Blastochloris tepida: one gene and its partner. The protein of the gene in region 1 interacts with the protein of each later gene in a pairwise test. Links are inferred from orthologs where the notes say so. Each region holds a gene or a part of one and is shown on either strand. Other genes may lie near its edges.

Region 1 (6,161 bases):
GGAGCCCAACCATCTGTGGGAGGATCTGGGCCTCAGGTCACGGGTCGAGCTGACGCGGCTGCTGGAGCGGCATTTCGCGCCGCTTTCGGCAAAGAATACGCGAAACATGCGCTGGAAACGGTTCTTTTACCGCACGCTGTGCGAAGACGATGGCTTCGTGCTGTGCGCCACGCCGACCTGCGCCGGCTGCGGCGATTTCGAAACCTGCTTCGGCGAGGAGACCGGCGAAAGCCGGCTGGCCCGCATCCGGCGCACGGTCGAGACGGCTATTTCATTGTAGCGTAACGATATTTTGTGGCTTTTCCTGTTGTCCCGGGCCGTGCGCGCGGCGCGGCCCGGGACCGTTCGGCAAGCGTTCGCCTCCCTTGCCAAACGGCCCCGGGTGGCGGCGGGCTCCCGCTCCCGCCCACCCGGGGCGACGTATCGGTTCCGCGTCATCCCGGCCAAAGGCCGAAGGCCCGCGAGCAACTGTCAGGCTGCTTTGGGGGCTTGCCAGGGTTTGTTGTCTCGAATCATGGCGTTGAGGATGGTCAGGAGCCTTCGAGCGATGGCGATGAGGGCGACCTTGGCGGGTTTTCCGCGGGCTTTGAGGTCGGCGTAGAGCTGTTTGGCCCACGGGTTCCAGTGGATGGCGGCGAAGGCGGCGAGATAGCAGGCGCGCTTGAGCGCGCGGCGTCCGGCCTCGATATGGGCCGGCCGCCGCGCTTTGCCGCTGTCGTTTCGGTAGGGTGCGCAGCCGCCGATGGCGCCGGCTTGGCGAGGGGTGAACTGGCCGAGTTCGGGAGCTTCTGCGAGCAGGACGCGGGCCGTCTTGTTGGCGATCCCCGGCACCGAGGTGATGATCTTGGCCTTGGCGTCCATCGCCGGATCGGCGGCGATCAACGCCTCGATGGTCTGTTCGGCCGCGGCGACGGTCTCGCGCAGGGCGGCGATTTCGGCATCGAGCCGGGCGGTGATGGCCGCCAGGGTGGGGTGGGCCTTGCGGTTCTCCAGGCGGCGGATGTCGGCCTCGGCGCGGGTGATTTCGCGCACCCAGGCGGTCAGGTCGCTCTGCGCTTGCGAGGGCTCTGGGAACGGCCGGCAGGGGTGATGCAGCATGAAGGCGCGGATGATGCGGGCGTCGAGCGGATCGCTCTTGGCGCGCTGGCCGCAGGCCTTGGCGAACTGGCGGCAGCGCCAGCTGTCGACCTGCAGCACGGTGAGGCCGGCCTCGCGCAGCACCGCGACCGCCAGGCGTTCATAGCCGCCGGTCGGCTCCAGGCCGGCGGTGGTGAGCCCGGCCTTCACCAGGCGCCTGGCCAAGCGCTGGAGAGCCGCGGGGGTGTTATCGACGCGCTCGACCTTGGTGTCGTCGAAGGCGATGTCGAGCCAGTCCTTGGAGACATCGATGCCCACAAGGTGGGTGGCAAACGGCGTCGGGTGTGGCAGCATGACAAGCATCCCAGGCTTGGAAGCGGGGTCAAAAGCCCCGTGCAACTGTTCGGGTTGGCTTGGGACGGACGGCCGCTTCTGCTCGCGACGGCCTCGAAGGCTCACCCGGGATACGGCGTGCCGCCCGCACCGGCTCGGGGTGGCCACCCCGAGCCGGCGCACCCATCAAAGCACAGTTCGCCGTTCCAACCCGGGATCGTTTTCCGAAATGGCCTTGTTTCGCAGACGGTTCCGGGTCCCGGCTTCGCCTCGCCCGGAACGACGCGGCAGCTGCCGGACAAACCCGACAATCCGGCCGCGTCGCGTTTGCGACGCGAGGACCCGTGTCGGGTTTCGCCCGATCGATTAAGCCCAACGAAATCAGCCTGTTGTCGTTCTCGCCAGCGCCGGCATGGAGTTTGCTTTGCTGTTTGCGAAGCAATTGGTCGAGGAGCCAGCGATGATCGTGCTCACCCCGGAAGCGGCGGACGCTGTGAAGGCGGCGATGGTCAAGACCGGCAAGGAAGGCGCCGGGCTGCGCATCATGGTCGAGGCGGGCGGGTGCGCCGGCTACAAATACCTGATCGGTCTCGACCATGAGCCGCGCGAAGACGATGCGGTGATCGAGAGCGGCGGCGTCAAGGTGTTCATCGATCCGGAATCTCAGCCGCTGATCAGCGGTCTCAAGGTCGGCTTCGTCGAAAGCTTCGAGGGCTCCGGTTTCACCTTCGAAAATCCAAATGCCGGCGCGAAATGCTCGTGCGGCAAGTCGTTCGGCTGAGGGAGGATTTCATGCTCGCCACTGCCGAAGCCCGCCGCACCACGCTCGACATCGGCCACCGCCCGGCGGCGCCGTCCGCGCCGCGTCCGGCCCTGCCGCGCTTCACCCTCAGCGAGGCGCAGATCGCGCTTGTCGCCGAGGCGATCGAGGCGATGCGCCCGCGATTCCAGTGCGATGGCGGCGACATCGAGCTCGACCGCGTCGAGGAGAACACCGTGTTCGTGCGCATGACCGGCACCTGCGTCGCCTGCCAGCTGGCGGCGGTGTCGGTGAGCGGCGTGCAGATGAAGCTGATCGAGGCGATCGGCGTGCCGGTGCGCGTCATTCCGGTCGGGATGGGCCGCAGCTGACGGGAAGGGCAGGGGCCATGAGCGAGGCAGCGCTGGGCACGGTCGCCGACCGGCCGCCGGTCTATCTCGACGCCAACGCCACGACACCGGTCGATCCCGCGGTGCTGGAGGCGATGCTGCCCTATTTCTCGGCAATCTTCGGCAATCCGTCGTCGCAGCATGCGGCGGGTCGCCAGGCCAAGGCGGCGCTCGCCGAGGCGCGTGCCCGGGTCGCCGCGCTGATCGGCGCGACCGAAGGCGAGATCGTGTTCACCTCGGGCGGCACCGAGAGCGTGAATGCCGCCATTCGCACCGCGCTCGAGGCCGACCCGAAGCGCAAGGTGCTGGTGACCACCGCCGTGGAACACGCCGCCGTGCGCGCGCTCGCCGACCGGCTGGAGGCGCAAGGGATTGTCGTGCGCCGCGTGCCGGTGGAGGGCACCGGCGCGCTCGACCTCGACGCCTTCGAGGCGGCGCTGGACGAGGACGTCGCCGTGGTCTCGGCGATGTGGGCCAACAACGAGACCGGTACGATCTTCCCGGTCGCCGAGCTGGCCGAGAAGGCCAAGGCGGTCGGCGCGCTGTTCCACACCGATGCGGTGCAGGCGGCGGGCAAGCTGCGCATCGACGTGGCGGCGACCGCCATCGACCTCTTGTCGTTTTCCGGACACAAGCTGCACGGTCCCAAAGGCAGCGGCGTGCTCTATGTCCGCCGCGGCTTGAAGGTTCATCCGCTGATCGCCGGTGGCCGGCAGGAGCGGGGACGGCGGGCCGGCACCGAGAACGTGCCGGCGATCGTCGGGCTCGGTGTTGCCGCCGAGATCGCCGCGCAGTGCGATCTGTCGCGGGTTCAGGGCCTGCGCGACCGGCTGGAGGCCGAGCTGATGGCCCGCATTCCCGCCGCCATGGTGCTCGGCGACCGCGCGGCGCGCCTGCCCAACACCTCCTGCATCGCCTTCGCCGGCGCCGATGCCGAGGCGGTGCTGCACCGGCTCGACCGCGCCGGCATCGCTGCCGCCTCGGGCGCGGCCTGCTCGGCGGGCTCGGTGGAGCCGTCGCATGTGCTGCGCGCCATGGCGGTGCCCGATACCTTCGCGCGCGGCGCCATCCGCCTGTCGCTGCTGCGCAATGCCGCCGATGCCGACATCAGCCGGGTCGTCGCGGTGCTGCCCGAGATCGTCGCCGGCTTGCGGCCGCCGTGCCGCCGGTCACAGTCTGCCCCGGAGAGACTCCATGCCTGACGCGCTGACCCATCGCCGAGTGGTTCTGGCCGATACCACGCTGCGCGACGGCGAGCAGGCGCCGGGCGTGGCCTTCACCGCGGCCGAAAAGCTGGCCATCGCCCGCGCCCTGGCCCGCGCCGGGGTGCGCGAGATCGAGGTCGGCGCCCCGGTGATGGGGCCGGACGAGATTGCCGCCATCCGCGCGGTGGTGGCCGAGAACCTGCCGCTGATGCCGATCGCCTGGTGCCGGATGACCGAGGGCGACGTGGACACCGCGCTCGCCACCGGCGTGCCGATGGTCAACGTGTCCATTCCGGCCTCCGACATCCAGCTTGCTGCCAAGCTGAAGGCGGGCCGCGCCCATGCGCTCGCCACCATTGCCCGCGTTGTGCCCTATGCCCGCCGGCGCGGCCTCGAGGTCGCGGTCGGCTGCGAGGATGCCTCGCGCGCCGATCCGGCCTTCCTGGTCGAACTCGCGGCCGCGGCCAAGGCGGCCGGCGCGCGGCGCCTGCGCATTGCCGACACGCTGGGCGTGCTGGAGCCGTTCGCGACCTTCGAGCTGTTCTCGCGGCTTTCTGCTGCGACCGATCTCGAACTCGAGATCCACGCCCATGACGATCTCGGCCTTGCCACCGCCAATTCGCTCGCGGCGGTGCGCGGCGGCGCCACCCATGCCTCGGTCACCGTGCTCGGGCTCGGCGAACGTGCCGGCAATGCGGCGCTGGAAGAGGTGGCGATGGGCCTGTCGCAGCACTATGCCTGCGAAACCGGCATCGCCTTCGACAAGCTCGGCACGCTGGCGATGGTGGTCGCCAAGGCCGCCGGCCGCATCATACCGAAGGGCAAGGCGATCGTCGGCGAGCACATCTTCACCCATGAATCCGGCATCCATGTCGATGGGCTGATGAAGGACCGCCGGACCTATCAGGCGCTCGATCCGGCGCTGCTCGGCCGCGACCATGTCATCGTCGTCGGCAAGCACTCCGGCACCGCCGGCATCAGCGCCGCGCTGGGCGAACTCGGGCTCGATGCCAGCCCGAGCCAGACCCGCGCCATTCTGGCGCAGGTGCGCCGCCGCGCTGCCGCCACGAAGCACACCGTCAATGCCGACGAACTGTCGGGCATCTGGCGCGAGATCTGCGGCAGCGATGTCGCGGCCTGCGCGTAGAATTGGAGACCATGATGAGCTGCACCCACACGCCCGATTTTCCGCCCGACGTGATGACGAAGCTCAGGACGGCGGCGTCGGCCGAGGAGTTCTTCACCCTGCTCGGCGTCGAGTACGACCCCAAGGTGCTCAATGTCGCCCGCCTGCACATCCTGAAGCGCATGGGCGAATACCTCTCGGGCGAGGATGTCGAAGGCCTGCCCGATCGCGTTGCCGCCGCGCGGTGCCGTTCGATGCTGCAGCGTGCCTATGAGGAGTTCGTTACCTCCTCGCCGCTCGAGGCGCGGGTGTTCAAGGTGCTCAAGACGGCGGTGGAGCCGCCGAAGCCGCCGGCCTTCGTGCCGTTCGATTCGCTGCTGAAATAATCGCCGGCGAAATTCCTCATCAATCGCTGTCGTGTCGCCGCAACCGGAAAACGCCGGCTGCGGCGACAACGCGTTTGATACGGTTTCCGGCTGATCAAGCCGGAGAACCGTATTCCGATCGCCGGAAACCCCGCTATCGAACAAGGGGTTTTCGGCGAGAACGTTTCCGGTATCCCGAAGGGATCAACCGGAAACCGTATGACGCCCCGACAGAGCGAAATCCGGCATGCACGCAATCCGTTCGTTTGCTTCATTCTCCTTCATTTCCGCGCTCTGTCGCGTTGTGTCGGCTTCCCGACAAGGTGTCGCGCTCGGCGTGTCGGGCGCGGCGCGCTCAAGCTGCGACAGGCCCTCTAGATGCTTCCCAGCACGGGCGAATCCGATAGACACGGCCCGGTTGGTACGCGAATTGCTAGTTTGAAACCGAGCACTCATGAGGAGAGCGACACGATGCACATCGTTGTCTGCATCAAGCAGGTTCCGGATTCGGCGCAGATCCGCGTCCACCCGGTCACCAACACCATCATGCGGCAGGGCGTGCCGACCATCATCAATCCCTACGATCTGTTTGCGATCGAGGAGGCCCTGCGGCTGCGCGACAAGTTCGGCGGCGAAGTCACGGTGCTGACGATGGGCCCGCCGATGGCCTCGGACTCGCTGCGCAAGGCGCTGACCTTCGGTGCCGACCGCGCGGTGCTGCTGACCGATCGATTCTTTGCCGGCTCGGATACGCTCGCCACGTCGTTCGCGCTGTCGTCGGCGATCACCCGGATCGGCGAGGTGTTCGGCCCGGCCGACATCGTGTTCACCGGCAAGCAGACCATCGACGGCGACACGGCCCAGGTCGGCCCCGGCATCGCCAAGCGGCTCGGCCTGACCCAGCTC
Region 2 (6,299 bases), 2.1 Mb from region 1 along the record:
CGATCCTGAGGATCGCGAGGCGGGCGAGGGGGACGCGTGAGTTGGAAGAACCCCTCACCCGGATCGCTGACGCGATCCGACCTCTCCCGCAAGGGGCTACGGTATTCATGGATCTGAATCGCCTGGGCCGAGAGAGATCGAGCCGAAACGCGATCTCTTTCGGCGTGACTTGCGCCTGCGGCGTCTGGCACAAGCCCGCCGTCGTCATGGCCGGGCTTGTCCCGGCCATCCACGTCTTTGTTTTCAAATAGGTTTTCAAGACGTGGATGCCCGCGACAAGCGCGGGCATGACGAGTTCAATCCTGCGGCCCCCGGTAACTGCCGATCCACCGCGTTCTCGATGAGACAACCGCAGCCTGTTCATTAAGCCATTGATGGCTCAGCACAGAATCAGATCCGTGAATGCCGTAGCCCGCAAGGGGAGAGGTAAGGAAGAGAGGCGCCCCTCTACCGCGGCAGCAGCACCCAGTAGTCGAAGTCAAGGATCACCGCCGGGTCGTAGTCCTCGCCGGTCTTGTCGGGGAACAGCGTTGTCGGCTTGTCCTTGGTGGCGATGGTGCGGATGCGCAGCGCGCCGACATCGCTGCGCGCCGGCAGCGGCTGCTTGTCCAGCACCTCGCTCCACGCGAAAACCGTCTCGCCGGCGAACAGCGGCGCCACGTGCCGCCCGCCATTGATGGCGGCGACGTGGAAGGCATTCGCGAGGCCGTTGAACGACAGCGCGCGGGCGAGCGAGATGACGTGGCCGCCATAGATCAGCCGCCGGCCGAACCGGCCCTTGCCCTCGGAATGCTGGTTGAAGTGCACCTTGGCGGTGTTCTGATAGAGGCGGGTGGCGATCTGATGCTCGGCCTCCTCCACCGTCATGCCGTCGACATGGTCGATCCGCTCACCGACCTCATAGTCGTCATAGCGGTAGGGGCTGCCGGCCAGCGCCTCGTTCCACTCGGCGGTGTCGATGCGCGGGCAGGCGGTGCCGAGCGCGGCGGGCGCCAGCGCCTTGGGCAGCGTCGGCACGTGCTGCTCGACAACTGGGGCGCTCTCGTCGCGCTTGCGCACCATCACCCAGCGCACATAGTCGAGCACTTCCTCGCCGTGCTGGTTGAAGCCGGTGGAGCGGACATAGACCACGCCGGTCTTGCGGTTGGAGTTCTCCTTCAGCCCGATCACCTCGGACACCGCATGCAGCGTGTCGCCGGGATAGACCGGCTTCAGGAACCGCCCGCCGGCATAGCCGAGATTGGCGATGGCGTTCAGCGACACGTCCGGCACCGTCTTGCCGAACACGATGTGGAACACCAGCAGGTCGTCGACCGGGCTCCTGGGATAGCCGACCGTGGCGGCGAAGGCGTCCGACGACTGCACCGCAAAGCGCATGCCGTAGAGCGCGGTATAGAGGCTGACGTCGCCCACCGTCACCGTGCGCGGCACGGCGTGGCGGATCATCTGGCCGAGGCGGAAGTCCTCGAAGAAATTGCCGGCGGAGGTCTTGGGGTGCATGGCTCAGGCTCCCTCGCGGGCGGCGATGGACGAGGCGATGGCCACCACCCGGCGCGCCATCTCGGCGTGCAGGCGCTCGACCATCCTGCCCTCGACCTGCAGCGCACCCTTTCCTGAAGCTTCGGGCGCATCGAACGCGGCGATCACCGTGCGCGACCACGCGACCTCCTCCGGCGTCGGCGAGAAGGCGGCGTTGCAGGGGGCGACCTGATTGGGGTGGATCAGCGTCTTGCCGTCGAAGCCGAGGTCGCGGGCCTCAGCGCATTCGCGCTTGAACCCTTCCTCGTCGGCGAGCGCATTGTAGACGCCGTCGGCGATGTCGAGGCCGTTGGCGCGGGCGGCGGCGACGCAGGTCATCAGCCAGGGCAGCATCGGGGCGCGGCCCGGCACCCAGCGGGCGCGGGTGTCCTTGGCCAGATCGTTGGTGCCCATCACGAAGCCGGCAAGCCGGGTGAGGGGATCGCGCGCCGCGTCGGCGATCTCCAGCGCCGCCAGCATGGCCCGCGGCGTCTCCATCATCGCCCACACCCGCGTCGCCTCCGGCGTGCCGGCCTCGGCCAGCACCCGGCCGATGCGGACGAGGTCCTCGGGGTCGGACACCTTGGGGATCAGGATGACGTCGGGGGCGGCCGCAGCAGCGGCCTCGAGGTCGGCCGCGCCCCACGGCGTGTCGAGGCCGTTGATGCGGATGAACACCTCGCGCAAGCCGAAGCCGCCGGCCTTGACCGCGGCCGCAACCTGGGTGCGGGCGACCTCCTTGGCGTCGGGCGCCACCGCATCTTCCAAATCGAGGATCAGGCAGTCGGCCGGCAAGGTGCGGGCCTTTTCCAGGGCGCGGGCGTTGGAGCCCGGCATATAGAGCACGCTGCGGCGCGGACGGAGAGACGTGGCCATGGCGAAAGGTTCCGGTCGGTCCTATGGGGTGGTGGACCCTAGCCGCGCCGGTCGCGATCGCAAGCCCTCCTTAGGGGTGAGGGCGCGTCAGATGCTCCGTCGACACCGCGCCGCCGGCCTTCAAGGCCCGCGCCTCGAGGCCCGGACCCCGGCCCACGCACTGAGCGGCGGCGGCACGTGGTCAGCGGCGGCGGCGCTTGGGCTGGCAGAACACCTCGTAGAGCGCGCCGAGGATGACGCGGACATCGTCCGAGGCGAGGCTGTAATAGATGGTCTGGCCGTCGCGCCGGGTGGTGACCAGCCCGTCCAGCCGCAGCCGGGCGAGCTGCTGGGACACGGTGGCTTGGCGCTGCGACAGCAGCTCCTCAAGCTCGCCGACGGATTTCTCGCCCTCGGCCAGCATGCACAGGATGACCAGCCGGGACTGGTGGGCCAACGCCTTGAGGAAGTCGCTCGCCTCCTGGGCGTTGGCGAGCATCATCTCGGAATCAAGCGGCGCCTTGATTTGTTTCAACTTGACAGACGGCATTTGTGTCCTCAGTCCGCCAGCAAAGCTAGATCACCCTCATTTCGCTGTCAAAGAAGGTGGCGGGAAATGCTGGCGGTCATCATCGTTTGGCGGCGGCGCGCCAAGTTCGGGCACGCCGGGCCCTCGCTTCGAGGGCTTCATAGGAATGAATATCAAAATTATTAAATATATTGCACCGCGTCAAGCGCAACGCAGCCGGCCCCGCGCTCGGTGGGGTCGTGTCCAACGCTGCGCGGGTGCGGGTCCAGGGTGCGGGGCGGGTCAGGCGGGTTTCCCCCGCTGCCGTCATCGCCGGGCTTGTCCCGGCCATCCGCGTCTTTGTGTCTGCGAATGTTTGTGAAGGGCGGCGCCCGCGTGCGGCAGATTCCTGTGACATAATACAGGCTTTCCGGCAGGCGCGGGCTTGGCGGGACAGTTCGTGCGGCTCCTGCTCCACGCAGGATCGCGGCGGCACGCCACGTTTCGGTTTGCCGGCTATTTATTTGGAGCGCTCAAGCGTTCGGCCGTCTGCCCGGATGCCGGCCGCCGCGCCTGCCCGGACGCGGCAGCCGGCTTGGCGCTCACCCGGTGTGCTTGATGAGGAAGCGGTAGACGCCGTCGGCGGACGACGATTCGAGCAGCTCGTTGCCGGTCGAGCGGCAGAAGGCGGCGAAGTCGGCAACCGAGCCCGGATCGGTCGCCAGCACCTCGAGCGTACCGCCCGACGGCACCTCCTTCAGCGTCTTCTTGGCACGCAGAATCGGCAGCGGGCAGTTGAGCCCCTTGGCGTCGAGCACCTTGTCGGCCATGAGTTTTCCTCCAATGTCGGTCGGCTTCTTATGCGGTCGGCTTGTTATGCAGGGCCGGTCATATGGCCGGTGCCAGTGCCGGCCGCGGCCGGTCAGATGTAGAGATTGATGTCGGAGGCCAGCGCCTTCTCCATGTAGGTGGCGGCCCCCCCGAGCGCGACGCCGGGGATCATGTCCTCGGTCTTGAGCTCGAACAGATCCATCGTCATCTGGCAGGCGATGATCTTGACGTCGGCCTCGATCGCCGCCTCGCGCAGCTCCTCCACCGAGGCCACACCCTTGTTCTTGATCATGTTCTTCATCATCGCCGTGGCCCCGGCCTCGACGCCCGGCAGCATGGCGACGATGTTGGGCATGCCCATGTGCATGCCCATCATCGGCATCTTCATCGCCGGATTGCCGAGCGGCGACACCTGGAGATCGAGCTTCTTCTGCAGCAGCGACAGGCCGTAGAAGGTGAAGAACATGGTCACCTCGACGCCCATCGCCGCCGCCGTGGTGGCCAGGATGAAGGGCGGATATGCCCAATCGAGCGTGCCCTTGGTGACGATGATCGTCATCGTCTTCGCATTGCCGTCGCCGTTCGCCGCCTCAGCCATGTCTCCCCCCTCTCGCGGCATGACGCACCGCATTGTTTAAGTTTCATACATTTCAATATACGAATGCGCAAAGCCAGGTTTGTCAACAAGCCCAACCTCTCGCGCGGAGAAATTCGCGGCCGCTCTATCCGAGGATCAGCAGCCACACCAAGGGCAGGACGAAGATCACCAGGGTCGCGCCCAGCACCACGAGCAGATGCTGCGGGCCGATGCGCAAAATGGTGGCGAGCGAGGTGTTGAAGCCGAGCGCGGCGATGGCGATCAGCAGGCCCCAGCGCGACGCCTCGACCAGCGCCGACTTGATCTCCACCGGCAGGATGCCGACGCTGTTGATGGCGACGAACACCAGGAACATGATGGCGAACACCGGCACCGGCACCTTCGCCTTGTGCACGTCGCCGCCCTCGGCCGCGAACCACCAGCCGACCAGAAGCACCACCGGCAGCAGCATGAAGACGCGGAACAGCTTGACCACGGTGGCGACATTGCCGGCGGTGTCCGACACCGCATAGCCGGCACCGACCACCTGGGCGACGTCGTGGATGGTGGCGCCGAGGAAGATGCCGATGGTGCGCTCGTCGAACCCCAGCCCGGCGCAGATCGGCGGGTAGAACACCATGGCCAGCGTCGCCAGGATGTTCACCGTGACCGCGACGAACGCCATGTCGGACTCGCGGCCCTTGTAGTGCGGCAGCACCGAGGCCGTGGCCAGCGCCGCCGAGGCGCCGCACACCGCCGTGGCGCCGCCGGCGATCGCGCCGTAGGAATCGCTGCGGCCGAGCAGGCGGGCCAGCGCCACGCCGGACGCCAAAGTGGCCGCCATCGACACGATGACCATGACCGCCGTTCCCAGGCCCAGGCCGATGATGTCAGACAGCGCGATCTTCAGGCCGAACAGCGCGATCGCCCAGCGCAGCAGCTTCTTGATGGCAAACGTCATGCCCGGCGTGAAGGCCGGCCGCGCGACCAGCGGGTGGAACGCCATGCCGATGAGGAGCGCGATCACCGGTGCGGTGATGGTGACGGGCGTGCCGACCAGCGCCAGCATCGCCTTGGTGCCCCACGGCTCGATCTGGACCGAGACGAAGGCGAGAATGGCGCAGAGAACGAGACCCGGCGCGAGGGCGATCGCCGACCCGAGAGGGCCGGTCGCCGCCCCCTCGCCTCCGGCAGGCTTGTCGAGCGACATACGGGAATCCTTCCTAGCGGGGTGGCAGGGCGGCGGGGCAGGGAACGCGAGCGCCCGGCCCGCGCGGCGGCGCCGACCGGCAATTTCTGGACGCGCGCCATCGCGCCCCGAAGCGGGAGCGGTGGCCGGCGTCAGGACTGTGTTGTCGAACCCGGTGGGCGTCGGCCGATGCGGCCGGGCGCCCCGACCGGGAACCGGATCAGTCGGTGGTGACCTTCTTCAGCTTGCCGATGCCGAGGATGTCGAGCATCGCCTTCTCGTAGAACGGCTCGCTCTCGCCGCGGCGCATCTTGCGGATGAAGTATTTCTCGAAGGCGATCTTGGCATTGTGCACCCAGACGCCGGACGACGACCAGTTGACATTGCGCGGCGGAATCTGCGGCTGGGCGACGAAGGCGACGCCGGAATCGCCGAAGTCGGCGAGGCAGACGGCGTTCCAGGTGCCCTGGTGGGTGGGCTGTTCGCCGCGCAGGATCTGGGCGATGTTGTTGGCGGTCGCCGTCACCATCGACTCGATCATGAAGCCGGTCTTGGGGATGCCGCAGGGAACCGGCGTCGGCCCGATCGGCGGAATGGCGACGCAGACGCCGACCGCGAACACGTTCCTGTAGGTCGGGTTCTGCTGGTGCTGGTCGATCAGCACGAAGCCGCGCGGATTGACCAGACCCTCGATGCCGCGCAGCGCTCCGATGCCGCGGAACGACGGCAGCATCATCGAGAAGGCGAACGGCAACTCGGTGGTCTTCTTGATCGAGCCGTCGTCGGCGATCTCCTCGATGGTCATCTTGCCGGGCTCGACC

The links.
Region 2: the proteins of BLTE_RS05960 (region 1) and BLTE_RS15335 interact in binary tests that used the Escherichia coli proteins (3 or more experiments, as listed by UniProt). The link is inferred for Blastochloris tepida from one-to-one orthologs.

Annotation. Positions count from the first base shown.
Region 1 is NZ_AP018907.1:1,282,731-1,288,891, forward strand. The notes cover bases 1,847-4,659. They hold BLTE_RS05960 (aminotransferase class V-fold PLP-dependent enzyme), read left to right. Parts: upstream 1,847-2,558; coding sequence 2,559-3,761; downstream 3,762-4,659. Other genes in these bases: BLTE_RS05950 (HesB/IscA family protein), read left to right, coding at 1,871-2,191; BLTE_RS05955 (NifU family protein), read left to right, coding at 2,203-2,541; nifV (homocitrate synthase), read left to right, coding at 3,754-4,659. In the rest of the region: BLTE_RS05940 (nitrogen fixation protein NifQ), read left to right, coding at 1-280; BLTE_RS05945 (IS110 family RNA-guided transposase), read right to left, coding at 472-1,440; more of nifV, read left to right, coding at 4,660-4,911; nitrogenase stabilizing/protective protein NifW, read left to right, coding at 4,926-5,276; BLTE_RS05975 (electron transfer flavoprotein subunit beta/FixA family protein), read left to right, coding at 5,727-6,161. UniProt on the Escherichia coli protein: Master enzyme that delivers sulfur to a number of partners involved in Fe-S cluster assembly, tRNA modification or cofactor biosynthesis. Catalyzes the removal of elemental sulfur from cysteine to produce alanine.
Region 2 is NZ_AP018907.1:3,378,941-3,385,239, reverse strand. Bases 2,098-5,048 are described here. They hold BLTE_RS15335 (sulfurtransferase TusA family protein), read right to left. Parts: upstream 3,712-5,048; coding sequence 3,484-3,711; downstream 2,098-3,483. Other genes in these bases: BLTE_RS15325 (YeiH family protein), read right to left, coding at 4,435-5,048; dsrE2 (sulfur carrier protein DsrE2), read right to left, coding at 3,804-4,310; BLTE_RS15340 (ArsR/SmtB family transcription factor), read right to left, coding at 2,576-2,923; BLTE_RS15345 (HpcH/HpaI aldolase/citrate lyase family protein), read right to left, coding at 2,098-2,394. In the rest of the region: BLTE_RS15355 (LysR substrate-binding domain-containing protein), read left to right, coding at 1-9; BLTE_RS15350 (MaoC family dehydratase), read right to left, coding at 448-1,500; more of BLTE_RS15345, read right to left, coding at 1,504-2,097; more of BLTE_RS15325, read right to left, coding at 5,049-5,499; BLTE_RS15320 (NAD(P)/FAD-dependent oxidoreductase), read right to left, coding at 5,699-6,299. UniProt on the Escherichia coli protein: Sulfur carrier protein involved in sulfur trafficking in the cell. Part of a sulfur-relay system required for 2-thiolation during synthesis of 2-thiouridine of the modified wobble base 5-methylaminomethyl-2-thiouridine (mnm(5)s(2)U) in tRNA.